2 regions of the Hydrogenophaga sp. PBL-H3 genome follow, and region 2 is predicted to be linked to the other one. Evidence: predicted binding sites of a transcription regulator. Region 2 holds the regulator's gene; the other holds the start of a gene.
What was found. The regulator FNR, encoded in region 2, switches genes on or off when oxygen is low (the NO sensors DNR and NnrR bind a similar motif). The targets are predictions, from matches to a motif close to TTGATNNNNATCAA.

Region 1 (7,134 bases), 1.7 Mb from region 2:
CACCCGCTGCATCACCGCTTTGAAGCTGAAGGTGGGCGAGGTGTTGTCCAGTCCGTAGGTCTGGCCATGGCGCATCTGGTGGGCCAGTTTTGCGCTTTTGATGAGCGCCTTGCTCGGCACGCAGCCGTAGTTCAGGCAGTCGCCGCCCATCTTGTGCGATTCGACCAGCGTGACCTTGGCCTTCACCACCGCCGCGATGTAGGCCGACACAAGGCCGCCCGCGCCGGCACCGATCACGATCAGGTTGCGGTCGAAGCGCCTGGGCTTAACGCTGGCCCAGCGCGCGTACACCTTGCGCCCCTGAAGCAGGCCCACGACCCACTTGGCGATCAGCGGGAACAGGCCCAGCAGCACGAACGAGCCCAGCAGCGCCGGGCTCAGGATGCCCTGGAGCGAATCGATCCGCGCCAGCTGCGTGCCTGCGTTCACATACACCAGCGTGCCGGCCAGCATGCCGATCTGGCTCACCGCGTAGAAGGTCAGCGCCTTCATCTGAGTCAGGCCCATCACGAGGTTGATCACGAAGAACGGCACCACCGGGATCAGCCGCAAGGTGAAGAGGTAGAACGCACCGTCCTTCTCGATGCCCCGGTTGATCTCGGCCAGGCGGTTGCCGAACCTGACCTCGATGCTGTCGCGCAGCACGAAGCGCGAGACCAGAAACGCCAGCGTGGCGCCCAGGCTGGAGGCGAACGACACCAGCAGCGTGCCCCACCAAAGGCCGAAGATGGCGCCGCCGGCCAGCGTGATGATGGTCGCGCCCGGGAACGAGAGCGCGGTGGCCGCCACGTAGAGGGCGAAGTACGCCAGCGAGACCTTGAGCGGCTCGGCGGCAAAGAGCGCCTCGAAGTTCGCCTGGCTCTGCTTGAGGTAGTCCAGGCTGAGGAAACGTCCCAGATCAAAAAAGAAGAAGGCCGCCACGCCCAGCAGAACCACGGCCAGCAGAAGGATTTTTCGAAAGGTCACGGCATGTCCAGTGTGGGTGGGCAACTTGTCGGTCGCCGGGGCCAAGGCATTCTTACACCAACCCACGCTCCCATGCCGTCGCCTGCGGGGTATCCCGGTCTGCCGTGAAACACCGAGACACGGTTGAGCCCGCAAACGGGCTGCTCGGGCATGTCCTGTTGCACTTTTTGACGTGAGTCATCGCCACGCCACGCCGACCCGGTTAAGGTGGTTCGATGCCCGATCCCATGCCAAACCTCGAACCCGGTGCTGTCGTGGCGATGCCTTGGCACGCACTCGCAAGCGCGGACGCGCTCGCGAACCTGCACAGCACCGAAACCGGCCTCACGACCGCCCAGGCCGCCGAGCGCCTGGCGCAGCACGGTCCCAACCGCATCGAGCAAGGCGCACCCACCCGTCTGTGGGTGCGCTGGCTGCGCCAGTTCAACAACCTGTTGATCCACGTGCTGCTCGTGGCCGCGCTGGTCACACTCTGGCTGCGCGACCACCTCGACGCCGCGGTGATCCTCGGGGTGGTGCTGATCAACGCCGCCATCGGTTTCGTTCAGGAAGGCAAAGCCGAGCGGGCGCTGGATGCCGTGCGAGCCATGCTGGCCAGTCGCGCCACGGTGTTGCGCGGCGGCGACCGCCACGAGATCGACGCCTCCGACCTGGTGCCGGGCGACGTGGTGCTGCTGGAATCGGGTGCGCGCGTGCCGGCCGACCTGCGGCTGCTGCGCACCCGCAACCTGCGCATCGACGAGTCCGCGCTCACCGGTGAGTCGGTGCCTGCCGACAAAGACGCCGCGCCGGTGGATGTGGCCGCGCAGGTGGGTGACCGCCTGTGCATGGCCTTTGCCGGCACCACGGTGGCCGTGGGGCAGGCCAGCGGCGTGGTGGTGGCCACGGCCAGCCAGACCGAGATCGGCCGGATCGGCGCGTTGGTCTCGGATGTGGGCATCCTGGCCACGCCACTCACGCGCCGGCTCGACCAGTTCGCGCGCCAGATCACGCTGGTGATCGGGGTGGTGAGCGTCTTCACCTTCGCCTACGGCATCTTCATCGGCGGGCTGCCGCCGCTGGCGCTCTTTCTCGCGGTGGTGGGCCTGGCCGTGGCGGCCATTCCCGAGGGCCTGCCCGCCATCGTCACCATCACCCTGGCCATCGGCACGGCGGCCATGGCGCGCCAGCGCGCGGTGGTGCGGCGCTTGCCGGCGGTGGAAACGCTGGGTTCGGTCAGCGTGATCTGCACCGACAAGACCGGCACCCTGACCCGCAACGAGATGACGGCGGTGAGCGCGGTGCTGGCCGACGGCACGCTGGCGGTCACCGGCGCGGGCTACGCGCCCGAAGGCGGGTTTCACCGCGCAGGCGTGGCGCAGGACCCGGCGAACCACGCCGGTCTGCAACGCCTGGCCCGCTGCGCGCTGCTGTGCAACGACGCCCAGCTGCACCACACCACCCGCGCGGGCTGGACGCTGGCGGGTGACCCCACCGAAGGCGCGTTGCTGTCCATGGCGCTCAAGGCCGGCCTGGACCCGGCGCAAGAGGCTGCTGCCACACCGCGCCTGGACGAGATCCCGTTCGAGTCCGAACACCGCTTCATGGCCACGCTGCACCACGACCACGCGGGCCATGTGTTTGCGTTGCTCAAGGGCGCACCCGAGCGGGTGCTGGCGCTGTGCACGCACGACAACGGGGGCGCACCCATGGATGCTGCGGTCTGGCACGCACGCATGGATGAGGCCGCCTCGCAGGGCCAGCGGGTGTTGGCCCTGGCCGAGTGCGAACTGCCGGCGGGCACGCTGGCGCTCACCATGGACGACATCACGCCACGCTTCACGTTGCTGGGTCTGGTGGGTCTGATGGACCCACCGCGCGATGAGGCCGTGGCGGCGGTGGCCGAGTGCCAGCGCGCCGGCATCCGCGTGGTGATGATCACCGGCGACCACGCCGTGACGGCCGCGGCCATCGGCCGCGAGATCGGTCTGCGCGATGGCCAGCCACTGACCGGCGCCGAGATCGACCAGCTCGACGACGCAGCGTTGAACGCAAGGCTGGCGCAGACCGACGTGGTGGCGCGCGCGAGCCCCGAGCACAAGCTGCGCCTGGTGGCCACGCTGCAGGCCGGGGGCAGGCTGGTCGCCATGACCGGCGACGGCGTGAACGACGCACCAGCGCTCAAGGCCGCCGACATCGGTGTGGCCATGGGCCAGCGTGGTACCGACGCGGCGCGCGAGGCAGCCGACCTGGTGCTCACCGACGACAACTTCGCCACCATCGCCGCCGCCGTGCGCGAGGGTCGCACCGTGTTCGACAACATCAAGAAATCGCTGCTCTTCGTGCTGCCCACCAACGGCGGCGAGGCCGGGCTGATCCTGCTGGCGGTGTTTGCCGGCCTGGCCATGCCGGTGACGGCCGCGCAGATTTTGTGGATCAACATGGTCACCAGCATCACGCTGGACATGTCGCTGGCCTTCGAGCCGGCCGAGCGTGGTGCGATGCAGCGCCCGCCGCGACCCGCGAACGAGCCGCTCATCACGCGCTGGCTGCTGGGCCGCGTGGTGTTCGTGAGCCTGCTGCTCATGGGCGCGTGTTTCTTTGTCTTCAACTGGCAGCTGGAGCGCTCCGGCAGCCTGGAGATGGCGCGCACCACCGTCATCAACACGATGGTGGTGGGTGAAATCCTCTACCTTTTCAATGTGCGGCATTTCACCGCCAGCGGCTTTACTCGCGAGACCCTGCTGGGCAACCCGGTGGCGGTGTGGACCGGCGTGATCACGCTCGTGCTCCAGCTGCTGCTGACCTACGCGCCACCGATGCAGCAGCTGTTCGGCACGGCCGCGCTGGACGCCACAAGCTGGGTTGTCATCGCCGCGCTGGCCGTGGGCCTGTTCGTGGCGGTGGAGATTGAAAAGGCGTGGCTGCGGCGCCGCGACGTGCACTGCATCTGAGGCGGCGGGTCATTTGAAGCGTTGCCAGCCCCAGCCGATGCGCAGCACGGTGGTGATGGCGCACAGTGCCGCAAAGCCATAGGCGATCGGCGCAAACCACTGCGGCCACAGGCACATGGCCACGAAGGCGGCGATGGTCTCGGTGGCTTCGGTGAGACCGCCCAGGAAGTAGAAGCTTTTGTCGGGCAGCGCGGTTGATGTCAGGCCGCGCTGGGCGGCCACGATGGCAAACGCCAGGAAGCTGCTGCCGGTGCCGATGAAGCTGGCCAGCAGCACGGCGGCGGGCAGGGCGTTGTGCACCGGGTCGCCCACGGCAAACGCCAGCGGAATCGAGGCGTAGAACAGGAAGTCGAGTGTGATGTCCAGGAAGCCGCCGCGGTCGGTGGGCGTGGTGGCGCGCGCCACCGCGCCGTCGAGTCCGTCCATGAGCCGCGAGAGCAGCAGCAGCACCAGACCCGCCGCGAAGTGCTGGAAGACGATGGACAGGGCCGCGGCCATGCCGAGCGCAAAGCCGATGAAGCTGAGCGCATCGGCGCCCACGCCCGCGCGCACCAGGGTACGGGCCAGGCGGTTGAGCACCGGCTTGAGTGCCTGCTGGATCACCCTATCCAGCATGGTCGAGCTCCACAACGAGGGACGGGTCGGCCACGTCCGCCGCGTCGTGCGTCACCAGCACGGCCGGCACGCCACTGCCACGCAGGTGGTCGAACACGAAGGCGCGGAACTGGTCGCGAAGCGTGGCGTCGAGCCTGGAGAACGGCTCGTCGAGCAGCAGCGCCTGAGGGCGCGCGAGCAGGGCGCGCATGAGGGCCACGCGCGCGCGCTGTCCACCCGAGAGCGTGGCTGGGTCGCGTGCGCCCAGGCCACTCAGGCTGGCCTCGTGCAGCGCACGTTCCACCTCGGCCAGGCGCTCGCGTCTGGGGCCGGCGGGCACGGCGAACAGCAGGTTTTCGGCCACCGTCATGTGGGCGAACAGCAGGTCGTCTTGAAACAGCAGGCCGATGCCGCGCTGTGCGGTGGGCAAGCGCGTGAGGTCGCGCCCGCCCAGCTGCACTGTGCCTTCGAAGCGCAGGGCTTCGCTGCCCTCGGCCACGCTGTGCAGCGTGCCGGCGATGGCGGCGAGCACCGAGCTTTTGCCGCTGCCACTGGGCCCCATGAGCGTGAGGATGCGGCCCGGCGCCACCTCGATGTGCAGGTCTTGCAGCAGCGTGTGGTCCCGGGTGGCGAGGCGGCGGATGTGAACGGAGAGGGTCATGCAGCGGCGTTGGTGAATCGGCGGGGACGGCCCAGCCAGGCGGCCAGCGCAAAGGCCAGCATCGGCAAGGCGAGCTGCAGGCCGGCGTAGGCGCTGGTGAGCGAACGCTGCCCGCCCGAGGCCAGTGTGACGGCTTCGGTGGTGACGCTGGCAAAACGCCCCGCGCCCATGTACAGCGTGGGCAGGTACTGCGCCACGCTGACCGCAAATCCCACGGCTGCGGCCGAGGCCAGCGAGCGCTTGAGCAGTGGCCATTTCACGCGCAGCAGGAAGGCCCGTTCCGAGCGGCCCAGACTCGCGGTGAGCTGCGCGTAGCGCGGATCGAACCCGAGGTAGGCCGGGCTGAGCGAGAGCAGCACATAAGGCAGCGCCATGAGCGTGTGGGCGATCAACAGGCCGCTGGCCTGGCCTTCCAGCCGCCATTGCAGGCCCACGCCGTACAGCCCCACCACCCACAACACGGCGGGCAGCACCAGCGGCAAGTAAAGCAGCGGGCGCAGCGTTTCGTCCCAACGGCGCGGTGCCAGTTCCAGCCAGGCCACGCTCCACATCAGTGCGACGACGCTGCTGCCGGTGGCCAGCCACAGCGTGGTGAACACGGTGCCGCTGCTCTGCGCGACCTGCTGCCAGGCGGTGGTGGTGAAACTTTGGGGCCACACCGCTGGAAAGGCCCACACGCCGCTGACGCTGCCCACGGCGAGTGCCAGCAGCACGGTGGCGTACACACCCGCCAGCAGCCACAGGCCGATGTCACGGCCCGGTGCTTGCTCGCTGGAGCCACGCACGCCGTGGCCATGCGCCAGCGCCTTGCGTTGCAGCCGCTGCAGGCCCAGCCACAGCGCGCTGCAGGCCAACACCATCAGCGCGAGCAACACGCCGGCGGCCGCACCTTGTGTGTGGTTGGCGGGGTCGGCGTCCTGCAGCCACTGCCAGGCCAGCACGGCCAGCGTGGGCGGGGTGGCCGGGCCGATGACGAGCGCCATGTCGACCCCGGTGAGTCCGTAGGCCAGCACCGCGAGCAAGGGCCAGCGCAAGCGGGTGGCGAGCTGCGGCCACAGCACCAGCCAGAAGGCGCGGCGTGGCGCATAGCCCAGGGTTTGCGCCAGTGCGTGCTCGGTGCGCCAGCGCTGGCGCACGTCGTCGCGCTGGAGTTGCGTGGCGGCGGTCCAGAGCAAAAACGGAATCTCCTTGACCACCAAAGCAGCGATCAGACCCAGGCCCCAGGGATCTTGCGTGGTGAGCCAGGGCGGCGGGCTGTCAAAGCCGGTGAGCCAGGGCGAGAGCGCGCGCAGCAGCCAGCCGCTGGGTGCCAGCAGAAAGAGCAGGCCGATGGCCAGCGCGGCGTGGGGCGTGGCCAGCATCAGCGGCAGTCCGCGCAGCAGGCGCGCCAGGCGAAAGCGCACGAAGCCACGCGCCAGCAGCGCGGCCGCGCCCCACCACGCCAGCAAGGTGGAGGCCAGGCCGGTCCACAACGTGAGCAGCAGGGCGGGAATCAGCGTCGGGTCTTGCGCCAGGCTGCGCCAGGCGGCCGGGTGGCTGCCGCTGCGCAACGCTTCCAGTGCGGTCCACAGCAGCGGCACGGCCGCCAGCGCCAGCAGGGCGACGGCACCGAGGCGGCGGAGCGAGGCGTGGTGTGGCAAGGCGCTCACACGCCGTAGCGGCGCGCCCACTCCTTCTCCAGCGGCGCGACCCACGAGGCGTGGGGCTCGGGCAGCGTGGGTGCGCCCTTGCTCACCAGGCCGGGCAGTTGGCCGGTCTGGAACAGCGCACGATCCGCGGGGGACAGGCGCGGCACATCGAGCACGGTCGGGTCGCCCCAGTGGGCGATGTCGGCCTTGCGCGCCTGGGCGGCTGGCGAGAGCAGGAAGTTGGCCACCACCTGCGCGCCGGCCTTGGCGCGTGCGTTGTACGGAATGGCCACAAAGTGCGTGTTGCCGATCGTGCCTTTTTCAAACTGCCAGCTCACCACGGTGGCGGGCA
Region 2 (7,134 bases):
CTGACCGTGGTCAGCATCCTGGCCTGCGCGGTCCTGCTCTGGATCAGCGGCACCACCAAAGTCAAGGTACGGGCCGACAACACCACCGGCCATGTGTGGGACGAGGACCTGCAAGAGATGAACAACCCCTTGCCGCGCTGGTGGGTGTACCTGTTCATCATCACGGTGGTCTTCGCGCTGGTCTACGGCGTGCTGTACCCCACCTTCGGCAAGTACCAGGGCGTTTTGGGCTGGACGTCGCAAGGCCAGCACCAGGCCGAGGTCGACAAGGTGCAGAAGGACATCGCACCCATCTACGCGCGCTTCAACGGCCTGTCGCCCGAGCAACTGGCGGGCGACGCGCCGGCCATGGCCATCGGCGAGCGCCTGTACATGAACAACTGCGCCCAGTGCCACGGCTCGGACGCGCGCGGCGCCCGCAGCTTCCCCAACCTCACCGACGGGGACTGGTTGCACGGCGGTGATCCTGCAACCATCAAGACCACGCTCACGCAGGGCCGCATCGGCATGATGCCGCCCATGGCTGCAGCCGTGGGCACGCCCGATGACGTGCGCAACGTGGCGCATTACGTGATGAGTCTGTCGGCCACGCCGCACGACTCGGTGCGCGCTGCGGTGGGTCGTTCCAAGTTCGGTGCCTGCGCTGCCTGCCACGGCGCCGAGGGCAAAGGCAACCCCGCACTGGGTGCCCCCAACCTGACCGACGGCATCTGGCTGCACGGCTGGGGCGAGGAGGCGATCGTGCGTGCCGTGACCAACGGCTTCACCAACCAGATGCCGGCGCAGGCCGGCAAGCTCAACGCCGACCAGATCCATGTCCTCACCGCCTACATCTGGGGTCTGTCCAACAAGCCGCCGGTGGCGACCAACTGAGTCTGATTGAAAGCCTCCGTGTCCCAAGCAACACCTGGCGCCAAACCTTCAGCCACCATCATCCCCATCGTGCCTGCGGCCGCAGACGACGAGGTGATGGTGTCGCTGTACGCGTCGAGCCAGAAGATCCATCCGCGCTCGGTCTCGGGCGTGTTCTCCAACTGGCGCTGGATCATGGTGTGGATCACGCAGGTCGTCTTCTACGGTCTGCCCTGGCTGGAGTGGAATGCGCGCCAGGCCGTGTTGTTCGATCTGGAGGCGCGCCGCTTCTACATCTTCAGTCTGGTGCTCTACCCGCAGGATTTCATCTACCTCACCGGGCTGCTGGTCATCTCGGCACTCTCGCTGTTCCTGTTCACGGCGGTGGCGGGTCGGCTGTGGTGTGGGTTTGCCTGCCCGCAAACGGTCTACACGGAGATCTTCCTGTGGATCGAAAAGAAGGTGGAAGGCGACCGCTCCGCGCGCCTGCGGCTGGACGCGGCCGCCATGTCGGCATCCAAGCTCGGCAAGCGCGTGCTCAAGCAGGTGCTCTGGATTGCCGTTGCGCTGTGGACCGGCTTCACCTTCGTGGGCTACTTCACGCCCATCCGCGAGCTGGCCGCGCTCTCGGTGGCCGCCTCGCTCGGCCCCTGGCAAACCTTCTGGGTGTTTTTCTATGGCTTCGCCACCTACGGCAACGCCGGCTTCCTGCGCGAGCAGGTCTGCAAGCACATGTGTCCGTATGCGCGCTTCCAGAGCGCAATGTTCGACAAGGACACGATGATCGTGACCTACGACGAGAAGCGCGGCGAGCCGCGTGGTCCTCGCTCGAAAAAGGCCGACCCGGCGGCCCTGGGGCTGGGCTCGTGTGTGGACTGCACCCTGTGCGTGCAGGTCTGCCCGACCGGTATCGACATCCGCAAGGGCCTGCAGTACGAGTGCATCGGCTGCGCGGCCTGCGTCGACGTGTGCGACGACGTGATGGACAAGGTCGGCTACCCGCGTGGCCTCATCAAGTTCTCGACCCAGAACGGCATGGAGCAGGGCTGGAGTACGAAGCAGATGCTGCAGCGCGCCATGCGCCCGCGCGTGCTGGTGTACTCGGCCATCCTGCTGACCATCACCGCGGCGGTGGGTGTGAGCCTGTTCCTGCGCACGCCACTGCGGGTGGACGTGATGCGCGACCGCGGTTCGCTCGCGCGCATGGTGGAGCAGGGCCGCATCGAAAACGTGTACCGCCTGCAGATCATGAACGCCACCGAAAAGACGCAGCGCTACGCCATCACGGTCTCGGGCCTGCCCGGCATCACGCTGGACCCGCTTGCCGAGGTCGAGGTGTTGCCCACCGAAGTGCGATCGGCCGCGGTGCGGGTCCAGATCCCGCCTGGCACCGCCGAAGCCGGTTCTCACCCCATCCGGTTCGAGATCCGTTCCACCGGTGACGAAGTGGCCCGCGTGACCGAGAAGGCCGCCTTCCTCGTGCCGCGCTGAATCGCCCACCCAGATTTGCCTTTTCAGGAGATTGCCATGACTTCATCCAACGCCACGAACACCGCTGCGGCCCCGGCCTGGTGGCGCACGCCTCACATGTGGCTGGTGGTGGGTGCGCCACTGGTGGGTGTGGCGGCCAGCCTGACCGCCGCCTTCTTCGCCATCAACGGTGCCGACCCGGTGCTCAACAAGGCCGACTACCAGCGCGATTTCAAGGCTGCTCATGCGTTGCAGGGCCAGGCCCGCATCGACGCCTTAGCCAAGCTGCAGCCGGCCCACCAGGCGCGCAACAACGCCGCCTCGCCGGTGATCCCGGCCGAGTGATCCACAACGACAACGGGGAGACAAACCCATGTGGGGAAAGCGCCTGATGGGGATCGCATGGCCCGCCTTTCTGGTGGCGGCCGTGCTGGAGATGGTGGTCTTTGCACTCGTGGACCCGAGCGATCTGCACTGGTTCGGCTCGCCGCTGGCGCTTTCGCGCGAGGCGGTCTACACGCTGGCGTTTTTCGTGTTCTGGGCGCTGACGATGGCGTCAAGCGCGCTCACCACGCTGCTGACCCTGCCTTCGTCGGAACTCTGAACGATCCGCCTCAGGAGGGCAGCGACCCGCGCAGCGGCGGAGCGTGGGGGCCTGGGGATCCGGCGCAGGGCCGCCCCAAGCCGGATCAGCCCCCGTGGGGGGCAGCGACCCGCGCAGCGGCGGAGCGTGGGGGCAACGTTTTGCCGCCGGGCCGCCCCAAGGCAAAACAGCCCCCGTGGGGGGCAGCGACCCGCGCAGCGGCGGAGCGTGGGGGCTACGTTTTGCCGCCGGGCCGCCCCAAGGCAAAACAGCCCCCGTGGGGGGCAGCGACCCGCGCAGCGGCGGAGCGTGGGGGCTACGTTTTGCCGCCGGGCCGCCCCAAGGCAAAACAGCCCCCGTGGGGGGCAGCGACCCGCGCAGCGGCGGAGCGTGGGGGCTACGTTTTGCCGCCGGGCCGCCCCAAGGCAAAACAGCCCCCGTGGGGGGCAGCGACCCGCGCAGCGGCGGAGCGTGGGGGCCTTAGATACAGGTCTGCGGGTTGACGATCTGGCGCAGTCCGTCGACGTTCTTGATGTGCACGTAGCGCTGCTTCACCTCAATGATGCCGTCCTCCACGAACTTGGAGAACGTGCGGCTCACCGTCTCCAGCTTCATGCCCAGGTAGCTGCCGATTTCCTCGCGCGTCATGCGCAGCACGAATTCGGACTGTGAGAAGCCGCGAGCGTGCAGGCGCTGCACCAGATTGAGAAGGAAAGCGGCCAGCCGCTCTTCGGCGCGCATGCTGCCCAGCAGCAGCATCACGCCGTGGTCACGCACGATCTCGCGACTCAGGATCTTGTGCACATGGTGCTGCAGCGTGGTGAATTCGCGCGAGAGTTCCTCGACCTGGTCGAACGGCATGATGCAGACCTCGGCGTCTTCCAGCGCGACCGCGTCGCAGGAGTGGTGGTCGCTCACGATGCCGTCCATGCCGATGATCTCGCCCGTCATCTGGAAGCCGGTCACCTGGTCGCGGCCGTCGGCCGTGGTCACGCAGGTCTTGAAGAACCCCGAGCGAACCGCATAGAGCGAGGTGAATTTGTCGCCGACGCTGAACAGCGATTGACCTCGCTTGATCCGCTTGCGGGTGGAGATCACGCGGTCCAGCTTGTCCATCTCGTCAGGGTTCAGACCCATGGGCAGACAGAGCTCGCGCAGGTTGCAGCTGGAACAGGCAACTTTGATGGTGTGGGCGTCCATACGAAATCCGGGAATGTGTGACAGACCACAGCATACCCCCGTGGGGTGTCGGTGCTCCCAAACGGGCAGGGCGCATCTGCCTGTTGATGAAGATCAAGGGCCCCAGGCCTTTCCTGCGGCACAGTGGTTCCATTGATTGGGAGACATCCTGTGAGCCACACCATTTCCGACGATCTGCTGCGCCGGTTCGACATCCCCGGACCACGCTACACCTCGTACCCCACCGCCGACCGCTTCGTTGAAGCCTTCACCGAGCAAGACTACGTTCAGGCGCTCGAGCAGCGAAAAGCGGGATCGATGGCACTGCCGCTATCACTTTACGTGCACATCCCGTTTTGCGAGTCGGTCTGCTACTACTGCGCCTGCAACAAGGTGATCACCAAGCACCACGAGCGCGCGGCCGAATACCTGCGTTACCTCACACGGGAGGTCGAACTGCAGGTAGCCCATTTCGGCCGGGGGCACAACGTCTCGCAGCTGCACCTGGGCGGTGGCACGCCGACCTTCCTGTCGGACGCCGAGCTCGAAGACCTCATGACCATGCTGCGCTCGCACTTCACGCTGGTGCCTGGCGGCGAGTATTCGGTGGAGGTGGATCCGCGCACGGTGAGCGAAGAGCGCCTGCGCAACTTGGCCCGTCTGGGCTTCAACCGCCTGAGCTTCGGTGTGCAGGACTTCGACCCCGCCGTGCAGAAGGCGGTGCACCGCGTGCAACCCGCCGAGCAGGTGTTCGCACTGGTGGACGCCGCGCGCCGTATCGGATTCGAGTCCGTCAACGTCGACCTGATCTATGGCTTGCCGATGCAAACGCCGGAGTCGTTCGCACGCACCCTGACCCAGGTGAATGCGCTTCGCCCCGACCGCATTGCGCTCTACGCCTACGCTCATTTGCCAGCGCGCTTCAAGCCGCAGCGGCGCATCGTCGCCGCCGAACTGCCCAGCGGCAGCGCCAAGCTGGCCATGCTCTCGGCTTCATTGGACGCGTTGCAGGACGCCGGCTACGTTTACGTGGGCATGGACCACTTTGCGCTGCCGACCGACGCGCTGGCCGTGGCCAAGCGGCAGGGCCGGCTGCACCGCAACTTCCAGGGCTACAGCACCCAGCCCGACTGCGATTTGATCGCACTCGGTGTGTCCGCCATCGGGCGTATCGGGGCCACCTACAGCCAGAACGCCAAGACGCTGGAGGAGTACCGCGACATGCTGGACCAGGGCCGCCTGCCGATCGTGCGCGGCCTGGCGCTCACGCGCGACGACCTGCTGCGCCGCGCGGTGATCATGTCGTTGATGTGCCAGGGCGAGCTGCAGTTCGAGTCGATCGAACTTGGGCACCTGATCGATTTCAAGTCTTACTTCGCCCGCGAGCTGGAGCAGCTGCAAGGCTTGGCCGAGCAAGGGCTGGTGCGTCTGGACAAGACCGGTCTGCAGGTGACGGAGGCTGGCTGGTACCTGGTGCGCGCCATTGCCATGGTGTTCGACAAGTACCTGCGGGTCGACCAGGACCGGGCACGCTTCTCCAAGCTCATCTGAGCTGCACTACATTGAGCCCATGCAAACTTCAATGGCGATCACGGCCTTGTTCATGGGCGTGGTGGGTGGCCCCCACTGCGTGGCGATGTGCGGTGCGGCCTGCGCCGGCATCAGCCGCGGCGCCGGGGAGCGCAGCACGCAGGCCCTGTGGACCTTCCAGCTCAGCCGCATGGTTGGTTACGCGTTGTTCGGCGCCTTTGCCGCGGGCTCGGTGCAAGGCTTGGCCTGGCTGGGCACCAACACTGCGGTGATTCGCCCGGTGTGGACCTCGTTTCACGTGGCGGCCTTGCTGCTGGGGGTCACGCTGCTGTGGCGCGCGCGCCAGCCCGCCTGGATCGAGACCATGGGCCAGAACATCTGGCGCAAGGCGCGGCCCGTGCTGATGTCCATGGGCCAGCGCGCCCCGGTGGTGCTGGGCGTGGCCTGGGCGCTCATGCCCTGTGGCCTGCTGTATTCGGCGTTGCTGGTGGCTTCGCTGTCGGCCAACGCGCTGGAGGGCGCGGCCATCATGGCGCTGTTCTCCATCGGTACGTCGATCTCGTTGACTGCCGCTCCATGGCTGCTGCTTCGCCTGAACGGCGCGCGCTCCGGCGCCTGGGGCATTCGCCTGGCCGGCCTGGCGCTGGCGGCCACATCCGGTTGGGCTCTGTGGATGGGCATCACCCAACCCACCGGGCTCTGGTGTCTCTGATTCAGGTTGTCTGGCTGCTGCGGCCCGGCAAGGTGGCGAGCACCAAGCCGAGCAGGGCGATGCCGAAGGCCAGCAACTGAATGGCAGTGAGTCGCTCGCCCATGAACAACACGCCGATGGCCGCCGCGCTCACCGGCAGCATCACCGTGAACACGCCGGCTTGCGAGGCCGGCACGGTTTTGAGGCCAGTCATCCACAGCCACACCGTCCACACGCTGGCCGCCAGCGCGTAGAACACCAGCAGCGTCCAGATCGGCAGGCTCACCGTGCCGAAATCAAACGACCACGCGGCCCACAGCCCGAACGGCGTGACCAACGCAAACCCCCACAAGTTGATGATGGCCGAGATGCGCTTCGGACCCAGACCCTCGGTGAGGCGCTTGCCGATGACCACATAAGAAGCCTCGCACACCACCGCCGCGAACACCAGGAGGTTGCCCAGCAGCGCGCGGCTGATGCCGAAAGGACCGTTGCTGTCCACCGCCGCACCGGTGTCCACTTTCTGCAGCGAGAACAGGCCGATGCCGATGGCCGCGCAGGCGATGCCCGCTGCGCTGCGCCAGCCGATGCGTTCGCGCAGAAAGACCCAGCTCAGCACCGCCACCACTGCCGGGATGGAGGACATCACCACGCCGGCCGCCACAGCCGTGGTCATGCTCACGCCGAACAGCATGCAGATGGAAAACAGGAAGTTGCCGAGGAAGGATTCGAGGAACAACAGCCGACGCGTGTGCGGCGTGATCGGTGGCTCGCCCGGCGGCTTCTTCAACCAACGCAACATGGCCAGCCCGCCAATGCCGAACCGCAG

Region 1: the regulator FNR is predicted to act here: its motif matches at 1,134-1,147, upstream of F9Z44_RS04930 (cation-translocating P-type ATPase).

The regions. Positions count from the first base shown of each region.
Region 1 covers NZ_CP044972.1:1,018,591-1,025,724, forward strand. Annotated here, with positions in the region: gene F9Z44_RS04925 (FAD-dependent oxidoreductase) at 1-966, opposite strand, end outside; gene F9Z44_RS04930 (cation-translocating P-type ATPase) at 1,194-3,899, shown strand; gene F9Z44_RS04935 (CDP-alcohol phosphatidyltransferase family protein) at 3,909-4,514, opposite strand; gene F9Z44_RS04940 (ATP-binding cassette domain-containing protein) at 4,504-5,154, opposite strand; gene F9Z44_RS04945 (ABC transporter permease) at 5,151-6,794, opposite strand; gene F9Z44_RS04950 (ABC transporter substrate-binding protein) at 6,800-7,134, opposite strand, start outside.
Region 2 covers NZ_CP044972.1:2,688,505-2,695,638, reverse strand. Annotated here, with positions in the region: gene ccoP (cytochrome-c oxidase, cbb3-type subunit III) at 1-873, shown strand, start outside; gene ccoG (cytochrome c oxidase accessory protein CcoG) at 970-2,343, shown strand; gene F9Z44_RS12375 (nitrogen fixation protein FixH) at 2,380-2,667, shown strand; gene F9Z44_RS12370 (hypothetical protein) at 2,696-2,926, shown strand; gene fnr (fumarate/nitrate reduction transcriptional regulator Fnr) at 3,386-4,105, opposite strand; gene hemN (oxygen-independent coproporphyrinogen III oxidase) at 4,256-5,635, shown strand; gene F9Z44_RS12355 (sulfite exporter TauE/SafE family protein) at 5,655-6,326, shown strand; gene F9Z44_RS12350 (DMT family transporter) at 6,328-7,134, opposite strand, start outside.